Regions from separate parts of the Ruegeria sp. K7 genome, predicted to be linked through region 2. Evidence: riboswitches for the same ligand, from Rfam matches in the RefSeq annotation. Region 2 holds a riboswitch; the other holds the start of a gene.
What was found. Region 2 has a riboswitch for cobalamin ahead of ACR0FE_RS08375 (DUF4198 domain-containing protein). Riboswitches for the same ligand answer to the same signal wherever they lie in the genome.
Positions count from the first base shown of each region.

Region 1: it holds a riboswitch for cobalamin, as region 2 does, so the genes downstream of both, ACR0FE_RS09540 (hypothetical protein) here and ACR0FE_RS08375 (DUF4198 domain-containing protein) in region 2, are expected to answer to the same signal.

Region 1 is NZ_JBQFMJ010000004.1:143,582-150,989, reverse strand. It holds gene ACR0FE_RS09570 (hypothetical protein) at 1-434, opposite strand, end outside; gene ACR0FE_RS09565 (histidine phosphatase family protein) at 556-1,119, opposite strand; gene recR (recombination mediator RecR) at 1,187-1,780, opposite strand; gene ACR0FE_RS09555 (YbaB/EbfC family nucleoid-associated protein) at 1,842-2,186, opposite strand; gene ACR0FE_RS09550 (DNA polymerase III subunit gamma/tau) at 2,282-4,042, opposite strand; gene ACR0FE_RS09545 (protein-tyrosine phosphatase family protein) at 4,213-4,716, shown strand; gene ACR0FE_RS09540 (hypothetical protein) at 4,718-5,125, opposite strand; cobalamin riboswitch at 5,213-5,433, opposite strand; gene ACR0FE_RS09535 (alpha/beta hydrolase family protein) at 5,599-6,507, shown strand; RNA gene ffs (signal recognition particle sRNA small type) at 6,507-6,605, opposite strand; gene ACR0FE_RS09525 (bifunctional 2',3'-cyclic-nucleotide 2'-phosphodiesterase/3'-nucleotidase) at 6,645-7,408, opposite strand, start outside.
Region 2 is NZ_JBQFMJ010000003.1:281,608-289,015, reverse strand. It holds gene ACR0FE_RS08385 (cobalt ABC transporter permease) at 1-147, opposite strand, end outside; gene cbiM (cobalt transporter CbiM) at 144-755, opposite strand; gene ACR0FE_RS08375 (DUF4198 domain-containing protein) at 762-1,547, opposite strand; cobalamin riboswitch at 1,677-1,876, opposite strand; gene ACR0FE_RS08370 (LacI family DNA-binding transcriptional regulator) at 2,235-3,260, shown strand; gene ACR0FE_RS08365 (winged helix-turn-helix domain-containing protein) at 3,265-4,479, shown strand; gene ACR0FE_RS08360 (fumarylacetoacetate hydrolase family protein) at 4,483-5,181, opposite strand; gene ACR0FE_RS08355 (pyridoxal phosphate-dependent decarboxylase family protein) at 5,392-6,807, shown strand; gene ACR0FE_RS08350 (DUF3095 domain-containing protein) at 6,811-7,408, opposite strand, start outside.

The DNA of each region.
Region 1 (7,408 bases), on a different contig from region 2:
TTGAGGTCGATTGCCATCACACGCTCACCTGCCGGGTTGTAGACAGTCATGGTTCTGTTCTGCGCAATCGCGTTTACAAAGTTGCGGTCGGTGAAAAACACCGTCCCCCCTGGCACGCGATCCTGCCTGAACCCGATGGCGGTGGCGTCAAAGCTCTTGCCGTCCAGATCGAACCGGATCGGATAGTTTTTCCCCGGTTCGATATCGCCCCATGCCTTGTTATAAACGGTGAAGTATCCGCGATCGCCCAACGCGTCATAGCCCAGCCGCACGACCGACAGATCCTGATAGATCGTCTGGATCAGGCACCCGTTGCCAAGTGCGGGGTCCATCATGATGTTCCAGCCCTCGACAAAGCCTTTGTCGACAAGTTGTTGTGCCATAGCGGAGATTGCGGTGAAGGCTGCAAAGGTGAAGGCGAGAAGGCGGGTCATCGAGGAATGCTCCAGCTAAAATGGTAGTGTTTGGATATCCTTAGCGCAGTTTTGCGCATAACCAAAGGCTGTGATCCGAAAGCGTGCAGCAGGCACGTGTCGGATAATAATGCGGCCGCCTCTACAGAAGTATCGTTTCCGTACCGTTGGAAAGATGGAAGACACACCCTTGTGTGCGAGGCAGCTTAAGCAGGCCTTCCTGATCCAGGCCCAGCCAGATCCCCCTTAGCACCAAAGAAGTTACACCGTGGGTCACAATGATTGAGGGCTCCTCTTGCTCATCCAGAAAGGATCTAACTCTCGCCGATATCTCCTCAAAGCTCTCACCGCCAGGGCTGCGAAAAAACCACAAATAGCTTTCGTAAGCGTAGTCGATCTGCGACCTGATGACGTTCTTGGTTACACCTTCCCATTGGCCAAATGCGATTTCCTGCAGGCGGTGGTCAGTTTCCTGTTGCAGATGGGGTGCAATCGCGAGCCGAGCCGTGTGCTGCGCGCGCTCCTGCGGGCTGACGACGACCCGAGACGGTGTGTTCGGAATGCCGCTCAGAATTTGGTTTTGAGTGCGCGCCTGCGCCTTGCCCGTTTCGGTCAGCGGAGAGTCCTTGCGGCCTTGAAATTTCCCAAGAGTATTCCACTCGGTTTCGCCGTGTCGCAGTACGAATAGATCGGGATATCTGCTCATAAGTTACGCACTACTCTGGAAAATCAAAGGATGATTCAAAAATGTTCTCGGGGCAGGTTCTGTGACCTTACAGTTCTTTCCGCGCCCTCAGCGCCGCCGTGATCGTCCCGTCGTCCAAATAATCCAGCTCACCCCCAATTGGCACACCCTGCGCAAGTGAGGTCAGGCGGACCTGTCCCTCCAACTGGTCGGCAATGTAGTGGGCGGTGGTCTGTCCGTCGACTGTGGCGTTCAAGGCAAGGATGATCTCAGTGATGCCCTCGGCCGTCACGCGGTCTTTGAGGCGGGGAATGCGCAACTCGTCCGGGCCGACACCGTCCAAGGCCGAAAGTGTACCGCCCAGAACGTGATAGCGGCCTTTGAAGACACCGGCACGTTCCATCGCCCAAAGATCAGCGACATCCTCGACGACACAAAGCTCTCCGGTGGCGCGGGCCTCGCTGTCGCAGATGTCACAGATGTCAGCGGTACAGACATTGCCGCAATTCAGGCATTCGCGGGCGGTGGCGGCGACCTGCTGCATTGCGTCCGACAGCGGTGTCAGCAGCAGGGCGCGTTTTCGGATCAGGTGCAGAACCGCGCGACGGGCCGAGCGCGGGCCAAGGCCCGGCAGCTTGGCCATCAGGTCGATCAGGTTGTCGATGTCGCTGTTCGAACTCACGGCCTGTCCTGTTTGGCACCGGAGGGAGCCTCCGGCGGGAGTATTTTGGAAAAGATGAAGATCAGAACGGCAGTTTGATGTCTGCCGGCAGCCCCATGCTTTCAGTCAGCTTGGCCATTTCCGCCTGAGAGCGCTCGGCGGCCTTGGTCTGCGCGTCCTTGATGGCGGCCAGGATCAGGTCCTCGACCACTTCCTTGTCGTCTCCGTTGAAGATCGACGGGTCGATGTCCAGACCTTTGAGTTCGCCCTTGGCGGTGGCAGTGGCCTTGACCAGACCGGCGCCGGATTCGCCGACAACCATGAGGTTGTTCAGTTCTTCCTGCATTTCGGTCATTTTGGTCTGCAGGTCCTGCGCGGATTTCATCATCTTGGCCATATCGCCCAGACCGCCTAAACCTTTGAGCATCGGGTTTCTCCTGTAAATCGATTTGACGCCTGAATACGAAGGGTGAATGCGTGACACAAGGGGCATGGGCATCCTCCTGTATTCCAGGCAGATGTTCAGTCCTCTTCGAACGGGTCCCATTCGTCTTCGACCTCGGGCAGAGCCTCGGTTTCGACCTTGGCGGCGCGCTGTTCCGGGGTTTCGATCCGTTTGATGCGCGCCTTGGGAAACTGCATGAGTACCGCCTGAACCAGCGGGTGTTGCTCGGCCTGGGCCCTTAGAGCGAGGTCGGCCGCGTCGCGGATTTCGGCGATCGTGGCGGCTTCGCCGTCTGCCACGATGGATACGGCCCACCGATTGCCTGTCCATCGCTGCAGCGCCGAACCCAGCCGTTGGGCAAGGTCTGTCGGGGCATGATCGGTCGGCGTAAATTCGATCCGGCCCGGTGAGTAGGACATCAGCCGCACACCGTTTTCGACCTCGACCAGCAGCTTTACGTCTCGGTTTGTCCGGATCAGTTCGACCACATGTTCGAAGGTCGGATAGCGCGCCAGAGCGGTTTGGACGTCCTGTGCCAGGGCCGCAGTCGGCGCGCCGGCAGGGCCATTCGGTGCGGAAACGTAGGAAGACCTTGCCGATGCCTGAGGTTGTACCGGGGCGTGCGAGGGTACGGCCATGCCGCCACCGGGGCCTCCGTTCGGCGTGGGTGGAGGTGCGTCCTGCAAACGTTTGATCAGTTCTTCCGGGCTTGGCAGGTCGGCCACATGGGTCAACCGAATGACGGCCATTTCCGCTGCCATCATGGCGTTTGGCGCAGCTGAGACCTCTTCGAGCGCTTTCAGCAGCATTTGCCACATGCGGGTCAGGACACGCATCGGCAGGGCTTCGGCCATTTGCTGACCGCGTGCGCGTTCGTCGGGCGAAACGGTCGGGTCCTCGGCGGCGTCTGGCGTGATTTTGACCACGGACACCCAATGGGTGATTTCGGCCAGGTCGCGCAGCACGGCAAGCGGATCGGCGCCCTCGGCGTACTGAGCGCTTAGCTCTGTCAGAGCCCCCGCCGCGTCGCCCCGTAGGATCATGTCCATCAGGTCCAGGACGCGGCCCCGATCCGCCAGACCCAACATCGCCCGGACCTGATCGGCACTGGTTTCACCCGCCCCGTGCGAGATCGCCTGATCCAGCAGCGAAGTTGCATCACGCGCCGAACCCTCGGCCGCCCGGGTGATCAGCGCCAGTGCGTCCTCTGCGATCTGGGCGCCCTCGGCGGCAGCGATCTTGTTCAGAAGCCCGATCATGTCCTCGGGTTCGATCCGGCGCAGGTCGAAGCGTTGGCAGCGCGACAGGACCGTCACCGGAACCTTGCGGATTTCGGTAGTCGCGAAGATGAACTTCACATGCTCGGGCGGTTCCTCAAGTGTCTTGAGCAGCGCGTTGAACGCGCTGGTCGAGAGCATGTGAACCTCGTCGATGATATAGATCTTGTAGCGCGCGCTGGCAGCACGATAGCGGACGCTGTCTATGATTTCGCGAATATCGTTCACGCCGGTGCGGCTGGCGGCGTCCATCTCCATCACGTCGACATGGCGGCCTTCCATGATCGCCACGCAATGTTCGCATTGGCCGCAGGGTTCGGTCGTCGGTTTGCCGTCGCCATCGGGGCCGATGCAGTTCATGCCCTTGGCGATGATCCGCGCCGTTGTCGTTTTGCCGGTGCCGCGGATGCCGGTCATGATGAAGGCCTGCGCGATCCGGTCTGCCTCGAACGCGTTTTTCAGGGTGCGCACCATGGCATCCTGACCAACCAGGTCGGCAAAGGTTTCCGGGCGGTATTTGCGGGCAAGAACCTGATAAGCGGGGCTTGGCGTGTCGGTCATTTCTGCTCTGTCGGATTCGTATCAGAAGTGCAGCGTAGAGTGCGCCGCCGCCTGCGTCCACAGCCGGTTCGCGAAATTCATTTGGGAATGCTTCGGGATGCGCGTAAAAATGAAGGCGAAAGCATTTTTGACCGGATTCTTGTGCGTAACGATTAAGGAGGGCGCGTTGCATGTCTCAGATGATTATTCATGCGCTGCAGGTCGGAGGAGGTACTCTGGCCCTGACATCAATGCCGGGGCGTGGGGGTAAATATGCCCAGGACCTGAATGCGATTTCCGACTGGAAGCCCGGTCTTGTCATTTCAATGACGACCGAAGTCGAGATGCTGCAGGACGGCGCGCGTGACTTCGGAACCGACATTCAGGCGCGCGCCTGCCGCTGGGTCCATCTGCCGGTCGAAGATTTCGGTGCACCCCCCGACGCCGTGACCGCGCGCTGGCCCGATGTAAGCGCGGCCGTCCGCCATGCCCTGTCAGGGGGCGGGCGCATTCTGGTGCATTGCCGGGGCGGCTGTGGCCGGTCCGGAATGGTGGTGTTGCGCCTGATGGTCGAATGCGGCGAGCAACCGGGTGCAGCCCTGAAACGGTTGAGGGCGGTGCGGCCCTGTGCGGTTGAAACAGATGCACAACTGGCATGGGCCACGCAATTGATTCCGGCCAGCGCGGACCCGTAGCTTAGGCCGACAAATGTCCGGCCTGGGCCGCCACTTGGCGACCTGCCAGGGCCGAAGCTTCAAGCATGGCGCAGGGCGGGTCCGACAGAATTGCGGACGGCAGCGCACGGAACTCTGCGCAGAACATCATGTCTGCATAATCCTCCAACCTGTCGCCCGGAGTTTCCTCATTCGTTCCGCAAAACACCCGGATTTTGTCTGGCCGCGCGTGGAACCGGGCCATGCACCCTTCGGGGCAATGGGCAAGCTCGCTGCTGCCTTCAATGGCGAATTGCGGGGTTGCGGCCGGGCCGGCGCTTGCCACGGCGCGCGTCAGAGCCCGCGCCATTTGCGCCAGTGCCGGACAGGGTTTGCCGGTGCGCTGGCACACAGTGGCAGAAAATTCGTGTGTCCTTGTCTTCCAGATCATAATGCGCCCTCCGCGCGCGGCGCGGGGCAAGGATCAGGTGTGACGGGGCTATGCCATCAGGACCTGCCCGGACACCCCGCCCGAGTTTCGGTTTCAGTATCGATGGCAGGTCTCCTGACTTGCGGGTCATCGCTTTGCCGACCTTCCCAGCCTTTCGGCCAGTGGTGTTTCGGCATTGCTCACCGCTTACAGTTGCGGGGGCAGTCTCGGCCTTGGTTCCTTCCGGCAATGCCAGACAGAACCGCACCGTGTTCCCTTTTCATCCCGGCCCCTTAAAGGGCGCGGAAACCATCTCCTCATCGCTAGCGGTTGCCGGGCCCCCGAGTCAAGCGCATTGCGCGGGCCGAGGCATTTGGTCCGATGCGTGGTCGGGAAAGCGGACGTTTGGTCATGTTTGCACCGGGTTGACTTGAGCGGGCGACTGGCCTGACAGATAGGTGAACTGAACTGTTCAGTTGAGAGCGGAGCATGATATGTTGGACATACAGGAACAGGTCTTGACCGAAGACATACGATTTCCCTCCGGGACGGCTATGCTGTCGGGTCGCCTGTACCTGCCTGTTGCAGCGCCTGATATCGTAGTTGTTCTGAACAGCGCGACCGGCGTTCCCCAGGACTATTATCAGCATTTTGCCCGGTGGCTGGCGGAAGAGCAGGGCATTGCCTGTCTGACCTATGATTACCGCGATTTCGGAAAATCGTTATCGGGGCGTCTGAAGGATTCGCGTGTCACCATGTCCGATTGGGCGCTGATCGATATTCCCGCGGCCCGGGCCGAGATGCGACGGCGATTCCCAAGTGCGCGGCAGTGGACCATTGGTCATTCGCTGGGGGGTATGCTTGGGCCATTGCAATCGGATGTGGATCAGATCGACCGGATGATTTGTGTGTGTTCCGGCCTGGTTACGTTGTCGGATCATCCCTGGCCCTACCGGGGGCTGGCCGGAATCTTCTGGTACGGGCATGCGCCTTTTGCGGTTCATGTGCTGGGGTATCTGCCCGGCAAGGCCATTGGGTTTGGTTCGGACCTGCCGTCAAAGGTCTACTGGCAATGGCGAAAATGGTGCACCTCGCCGAACAGCTATCAGCCTGAAATTGGCCAAAGCCTGCCCGCAGCGACCTGGCCGCGGGCCGGTGGTCCGGTTGACCTGTTTGCGATTTCGGACGACCAGATGGTGCCTGAAAATGCGGTCTGGAGGCTGGCCGAACTATACGGCCCGGACGCCAACCGTCATGTGCTTGAACCAAAGGACTTCGGGCTGAAATCCATGGGCCACATTGGTGTTTTTACGCGCAAAAACAAAGCGGTCTGGCCGAGGTTGATCGAGTCTGCGGAGCAGCAAGTCCGTTCCGACCGGAAAGATGTGACGATTGCGGGATGAAGTGAGAGGTTGGACATCGACCCAAGCGGGGCTCGTTGTGGCTGCTTCCTTCCGGACCTGACCAGGTTGGCGAGGCGCTCGCCCGCGCCAACCTCTCAATCGTCGATATAGGGAAGTTGCGCCAGGAAGACAACCCGTCAGAGTGACAGTCTGATCCGTAGAAAGCCTTCCGGGTCATGCCCCAGCACATGCGGATCGTATGCGTCCAGTTCAGAAAGATGCTCCCTTGCTCCCGGCCCGGTTTTCAGAATCGAAGCGTGGCCGGGAAGCCGGACAAGGCTGAAGGGGAAGGGCGCAGATTGCATCGGGTCGCCCGGTAATCCCCCCGAAAGATAGTCGCGCAGGACGTCCCTGATGGGTAAGGTCGGCAGATCGATCTGCCGGGCCTGATGCGCAACTGGGAAGTGTCCGCCGCCGCTGGCCCGGTAACTGTTCAGGGCCACAACGAATTTCTGGGTGGGTTCAACAGGGATTCCACCGCAGCAAATCTCGCGGACACGGTTTGCAGCGGGATTGACCAGCATTCCGTGAGAATCAAAACGCGCCGGCTGGGAAAGATCGATCCGATAGGTCAGGCCGAACAGCACATCGAAGTTATGCCCGGCCCGTGTTTCATCGGTCAGAGTGCGGACAGTTCCTTCATCCACCTGATTGAAAATGCCCGCCGACATTTCAAGCCAGTCACGGACCATATCGCCGGTGACAAGCACGGCGCGCAGGTCATTCGGGAAAGAATGAAGATCCGAAACATTGCGTAACCGAACCTTTCCGGGCGGTACATCCGTGTAGGAACGCGGTCCCGCGCGGCCTCCGAACTTGCAGGGCGAAACAGCGGACAACAGTGGAAGCCCCCGTAGGTCTTCGTCCAGATGGAGGTTCAATGCCGCTGCCTGGGCGCTGG
Region 2 (7,408 bases):
TTCCTGGTCTGCGGCCATATCGCCATTGGAAAACCCCAGCTCGCCTTCGATTGCGTCGCCTGCCGGAAAAACGCCCGCTATAACCTTGTGCGCAAGAGCCGGGAGCGGGGCGAGAGCAAGCGTACAAACAAGGATCAACTGTTTCATGTGGACGCAACCTTTACAAAAAGTTCCGGTTTGACCTTGCGGGCCAGAAGAACGGCAAAACCTGTCAGCACGGCCTCGATAGCCATGACGGGAATGTGGGCGAAAAAGACAAGCTTGGCAGCGGGCAGGAACTCATCGCCGGACAGCGCCAGCGAGACCGCGACAAAAGCAGTCGTGGCGGCGATCGAAAACGCGCCACCGACGCCGCCCCAGATCGCCCCCTGAACAGGCGAGCCATGTGCGATCAGGCGACCAAAGATCATCCAGGTCAGCACCGCCGGAAGGGCGATATTCACCGTGTTGATCCCCAGCACGGTCAATCCGCCAAAACCGAAGAACACGGCTTGCAGCAGCAAGCCGACAAAAAGGGCCGGAAAGGCGGCCCAGCCGAGCAGAAGCCCGGCCAGGCCGTTCAGAATCAAATGCACAGACGACGGGCCAATCGGCACATGGATCAGCGAGGCGACAAAAAAGCTGGCCGACAACACGCCCGCCGTGGGAATGCGATCCAGATCCAGCGATTTCAGGCCCAATGCGATCCCGCCAGCCGCGACGACCGCACCGCCGATCACGACAGGGTTTGAAAGGGCTCCGTCGACGATGTGCATTCAGGCTTACTCCAGATCCCAGGCGCGGATCCAGATGACCGCATCCTGGCTCAGCTCTTTGCCTTCATGCTCGGTTTCCGGACCCACGCCCAAAGCGGCAAAGCCCCAGTACCCGGCTTTTGGCACACCAAAAGTGAAATATCCGTTGTCATCCGAAATCGCGACCAACGCGCCGCCCGGCAATGGGGACACGGTGGCGTCCTTCGCGCCGGTGCCGGTCATGTCCGGTGCTGCGGCGATGTACTCGATTTCGATTTCTGCGCCGGCGACGGGCTGTCCCTCGCTCAACACGCGACCGGTAAAGGTTGACCCGGCGATGATGTTGTAAGGCTTGTTCAGCGGCAGAATCTCGGTGGCCAGCCCCTGCGGCTGATCCCAGTCGGTCGGCAGTTCGTTTCGGTTGAGGTAAGCCTTGGTGATCTGCTGGATATAGATATCCTCTGATTCTTCGTAGTAAGGCGCAGGAACTGTAACCACCACATAGTCACCCGAGCGTTTAACCGGAACCGAGCCCAGGAACGCTTTGGCAATGTTGTCCGGTCCTTCAAAAGTGGTTTCTTCCAGCGTATCCATCAGATCGGTTTTTTCACCGTTGTGGATTACAAAGAATTCTTCCGGTTTTTCCAGGGTCATCACGTGACCGGCTTCAAACGGGTGCCAGAAAACCAGTTTGACCGGAACGTCACCGGGGCGTTCGATCATCGTGTCGTCGGTATATTCCAGCAGGAAATGGGCCTGCGCCAATGCAGGCATCGCCAAAGCAGCCGTGGCAGCCACCAGCAGTTTTTTCACAAATCGAGTCCTTCTCACGTCGCGCCATCCCCGGCGCAAATTTACTTTGACGATGGGGAACGCGAAGCCATCTGCCTTGTCGGGCAAACAGATCCGGCGCACACCCCGTCGCCGATGATGAACGCCCCTTCCAAGGGCGCATGTTCGGCAGGTCTCCTGACTTGCGGGTCAAAGCGCTAAACTAACCTTCCCGGGATACCCCAGTGGCATTATCAGCCGCGCTCGCCGCCTACAGTTGCGGGGGCAGTTGCAGAGTTGGCGAAATGTGCCGCACTGCATTCCCTATTGCTTCCGAGGATGTCCCCGGAACCGAACATGGCGCGTTCATGCCAGAATATGTAAGACACGGTCAACAATTGATTGCGGCGTTGCATGCGCCATTTGCGAAATCAGGAATTGCATGTTCGCGCTTGCTACGCGGTTTGGTATGCGCCACCGCGAGTGTGTTTATTTTCCTAGATCTCTTTCCGCGTTCAATAGTCGTCGGTTCAGTTCGCGGACTTGAGATTTTTAGGCCTGAAACTGCGGGCGTTGACTCGCGTGTAAAATTGAACTCACCGCAAATATGTAGGGTCGCTCCGATGCACAAAAGGTCCGACCGGCCCAGCGTTCGACGCCGAAGCAGAGTTGTTGTATTTGTTGCCGTGTTCACGCTACCATCGGGCAAAACAACAGTGCAGGTGCCTCGTGACCACAGAAACAAAACGCCCGCTTACCCTTCGCGATGTCTCGGAAGCGTCGGGGGTATCCGAAATGACGGTCAGCAGGGTCCTGCGCAATCGGGGTGATGTTTCGGATGCGACCCGAACACGGGTTCTGGCCGCCGCGAAAGAGCTGGGATACGTGCCCAACAAGATTGCGGGCGCGCTAGCATCCAGCCGGGTCAATCTGGTCGCGGTCATCATCCCCTCACTGTCCAACATGGTCTTCCCCGAGGTCCTGACCGGCATCAATCAGGTTCTGGAAGACACCGAATTGCAGCCAGTGGTCGGCGTAACCGATTATTTGCCGGAAAAAGAGGAAAAGGTCCTTTACGAGATGCTCTCGTGGCGGCCTTCGGGCGTGATCATCGCAGGGCTGGAACACACGGAAGCGGCCCGGGCAATGCTGGATTCCGCGGGCATTCCGGTGGTCGAAATCATGGACACCGACGGCAAACCCGTGGATGCGATGGTCGGCATTTCGCACCGCCGTGCCGGTCGCGAAATGGCGCAGGCCATTCTGAAGGCCGGATACCAGCATATCGGTTTCATGGGGACCAAGATGCCTTTGGACCACCGCGCGCGCAAACGTTTCGAAGGCTTTACCGAAGTTCTGGGCAAACACGGGATCGAGATCGAGGATCGCGAGTTCTACTCGGGCGGGTCGGCACTGGCCAAGGGGCGCGAGATGACGCAGGCGATGCTGGAACGGTCGCCGGAACTGGATTTTCTGTATTATTCCAATGATATGATCGGCGCTGGCGGACTGTTGTACCTGCTGGATCAGGGGATAGACATCCCTGGTCAAATCGGGCTGGCAGGGTTCAACAATGTCGAACTGCTGCAAGGTCTGCCTCGCAAACTGGCAACCATGGATGCCTGCCGGTTGGAAATCGGCCGTCAGGCCGCAGGGATCATCGCGGCACAGCTGGCCGACCCGGAAGCCGAGATTGAAACCCGCGTGACCCTGACGCCAAAAATCAGCTACGGCGACACACTGAAGCGGCGTTAGAGTCTTGGCACTGCCGAAACTGGACAACCGGACAGCGCGTGCGGTGTTCATGGATCGTCACTTGCTGTCCGAGACCCCGTCGGGCAGCGCAAAAGGCGCGGATCTTCTGGACCTGATCCGACGGCTTGGTTTTGTTCAGCTGGACAGTATCAACACCGTAGCCCGCGCCCATGACATGATCCTGTTTTCGCGCAGGCCCACCTATCGTAGCACACATCTGAAGCGCCTGTATGAACGGGACAGGGCGCTGTTCGAACATTGGACGCATGACGCCGCCGTCATTCCGATGGAGTTTTACCGGCATTGGCACCTGCGGTTTCAGCGCGACGCGGATTTGTTGAAGGCCCGCTGGAAGAATTGGCGGCGGGATGGATTTGAACAACAGTTCGCCTCGGTTCTGCTGCACATCCGCGATCACGGTCCGGTATCCTCGTCCGATGTGGGAAAGGACGAAAAGAAAGGATCGGGCGGCTGGTGGGACTGGCACCCGTCCAAAACCGCGCTGGAGTTCTTGTGGCGCTCGGGTGCGCTGACCGTCATTGGTCGGGATGGCTTTCAGAAACGCTACGACCTGACGGAACGGGTGATAGAAACTCATCTGTGCCCCGGTCATGCACCATGCGATGCCGAAGGAACGGTGGACTGGTTGTGCAACGCCGCCCTCGACAGGTTGGGGTTTGCAACATCGGGCGAACTGGCTGCGTTCTGGGATACGGTCAGCCCGGCCGAGGCGAAAGACTGGTGCGCCGCGGCCCAGAAAAACGGCGCAATTGAGGAAGTCGAAATCAATTGCGCGGATGGGCGTACAAGGAAAGTGTTTTCCCGCCCGGGATTGGTTGAAGAGGCCCCTGAACTGCCCGCGCCACCGGGCAGAATTCGCGTGCTCAGCCCGTTTGACCCGATGCTGCGGGATCGAAACCGCGCCGAACGCCTGTTCGGGTTTCACTACAGGATAGAAGTGTTTGTGCCCGCGCCCAAAAGAACCTACGGCTATTATGTCTTCCCCCTGCTCGAAGGTGATCGGCTGATCGGCCGGATCGACATGAAGGCCCACAGGGATAGCGGCGAATTGCGGGTACAATCCGTCTGGCCCGAGCGAAAGTTGCGCTGGTCAGAGGCGCGCACCCGCCGTCTGGAGGCCGAGCTGGACCGGGTGCGCAGGTTTGCCGGCCTTGATCGTGTTGAGCTTGCCGACGGTTGGCTGAAAGACCCTAAATAGGCTCTATTCAACCTGTGACAGGGTTAGGTGGATCGATTCAAGACCGTCAATTCCGCCATCAATCACATCACCGGCCTGGACCGCACCGACACCGGCCGGGGTACCTGTCATGATCAGATCGCCCGGACGAAGGTGATAGTAATTTGAAAGATGGCTCACGATCTCATCTATTTTCCAGATCAGTTCGTCCAGGGTCGCATCCTGCCGGACTTCACCGTTGACGCTCAGATGAATGCGCTTGTCTTTGTCAGGCGACCAGCTCTCCGACCGGGTCAGCGGCGCAAAAACGGCACCGTTTTCCAGATCCTTGCCCAGATCCCACGGGCGCTGTTTGTTCCGTTCACGGATTTGCAGGTCGCGGCGGGTCATGTCTAGCGCGCACCCATAGGCAAACACCGCGCCCAAAGCCTGCTCGCGACTGACGCGGAACACCGGCTGACCGATTGCAATCACCAGTTCCATTTCGTGATGATAGTTTTCGGTACCCGGCGGATATGGCACGGTCGCCCCGGTCAGGATGGCGTTGGGTGCGGACTTGGTGAAATAGAACGGCGCCTCGCGGTCCACAGTATTTCCCATTTCAGCCGCATGGGCCGCATAGTTCCGCCCGACGCAAAAAATCCGGCCCACCGGATATTCGGCCTGCTCGCCGACAACCGGTATCGCAACAGGTTCGGGAAGAGAAAACAGCTTGTCCTGCATGACAGCCCCCAGTTTGAAACATCGCCGGCATCTTAGGTGTCTTCCCATCACTGGCAAGACGTTGGCGACCGGGATGCACACTGTTTTGACCTGACATTCAAGACTTCGGGTTTCTTAGACGCATTGACCTTTCGCTCCGGATAACTCTCACTGCCCCGGAAATTCAAACACCCGGGACATCCCGGATCAGACGGAAACACGGGGAATAGCATGCAGTGGAACGAATTCGCGGAATGGGGCCGAAAAGTCGCTGACTGGACGCAGAACTATCACGAAACCGTTGGCGACAGGCCCGTCCGGGCACGGTGCGAACCGGGTGAGGTCTTGAATGCGTTACCGTCTGAACCGCCCGAAACCGCCCAGCCCATGGAAGACATCTTCCGGGATTTTGAGCAGATCGTAATGCCCGGCATCACCCATTGGCAGCACCCCCGGTTCTTTGCCTACTTCAACTCCAACGCCTCGGCCCCGTCGGTTCTGGGTGAGTTTCTGGCCAGCGCCATCGCACCGCAATGCATGTTGTGGCAAACCTCGCCTGCCGCGACCGAGATGGAAACCCGGATGATGGATTGGTTGCGGCAGGCTTTGGATCTGCCGGACGGTTTCGCCGGAGTGATTCAGGACTCGGCCTCGTCGGCGACGCTGGCCGCCGTTTTGACGATGCGGGAAAAGGCACTGGCCTGGCAGGGCAACAAACAGGGGCTGTTCGCGCAGAAACCCCTGCGCATCTATTGTTCATCCGAGGTTCACACCTCAATCGACAGGGCCATCTGGGTTGCCGGAATTGGCGAAGACAACCTTGTGCGTGTTCCCATCAAGGGCGACTGGCGCGGAATGGACCCCGACGCGCTGGAAGCGGCCATTCAGGCAGATTTAGACTCTGGTTTACAGCCTGCGGGCGTCATTTTGTGCGTCGGCGGAACCGGCGTCGGGGCAACCGATCCTGTGGATCGTTGCTTAGAAATCGCCGCCGAATACGACCTCTATTCCCATGTCGATGCAGCCTGGGCCGGGTCGGCCATGATCTGCCCCGAGTACCGGCACTACTGGCCCGGGATCGAACAGGCTGACAGCATCGTCTTCAACCCCCACAAATGGCTGGGGGTACAGTTCGACTGCTGCGCGCATTTCCTGAAGAACCCCGAAGATCTGGTCCAGACGCTGGCTATCAGTCCGGAATACCTGAAAACACATGGTAAAGACGGGATCGTCAATTACTCGGAATGGTCCGTTCCATTGGGGCGTCGCTTCCGCGCGCTGAAACTGTGGTTCGTGATACGCACCTACGGGCTGGAAGGCCTGCGCCAGCGGATGCGAAATCACGTCAACTGGTCCAAAGCGCTGCATGACAAACTTGCGTCGGAACCGGATTTTCAGATCACGACGGCGCCCATGTGGTCACTCTGGTCATTTCGGTACATGCCCGAAGGCTGCGCCGACCCGGATGATCTGAATTTGCGGCTGGTCAACGCCATCAATGATGACGGACGGATTTATCTGACACAAACACGTGTGGATGGCGATCTGGTCATCCGGTTCCAGGCCGGACAATTCGAAACCACGGAACAGGACGTGATGATGGCCTATGACGTCATAACGGACATTGCCCGTGGCCTGACTCCTTAGAGACTAAGCCCTCATCCCGGCGGCGGCCTGGGCGTAACCGCCGGATGCACCGTCAACAAAATGCACGTGATCATCGCGAACGGCAGAGGGCACAAAACAGGTCATCATCGCCTCGTCCTGAGCATGGATGCCATAGCGGATCTTGCCCTGCTGGCGCGCCCGTTCCAGCATCTGCCGGATGCGTGCCAGCGTGGCCTGGTCGCAATCCAGCGTCATCTTGAGGCCGTCGTCGAATTTGCGGAAATCCGCATTTTTGCTGACCATTTCTTTGTAATGTTCGGGCTCGAAACTGCCCAGTCGCCTACCGGACAGAAACAGCAGAAAGATGAGCAGGTTTTCACCCAACATCTTCACGGTGTGCCAAAGAATGTTGCCGCCGGCGCGCATGACACGCGCGTTGATCGCAATACCCGGCGGCGGCCACGAGATTGGCGGCCCGTTGACCGGCACCGGGTGGCCCGCGCGATCCAGCGCCTCGGACACGGACAGCACCGACTGCGCCAGATCGGCAAAATCGATTTCTGTCGCGGTCGCGGTCGGTTGCACAACCAGCGATACGATCTGGCCATGTTTCGCCGGGCTGTTGGACCACCGGCAGGAC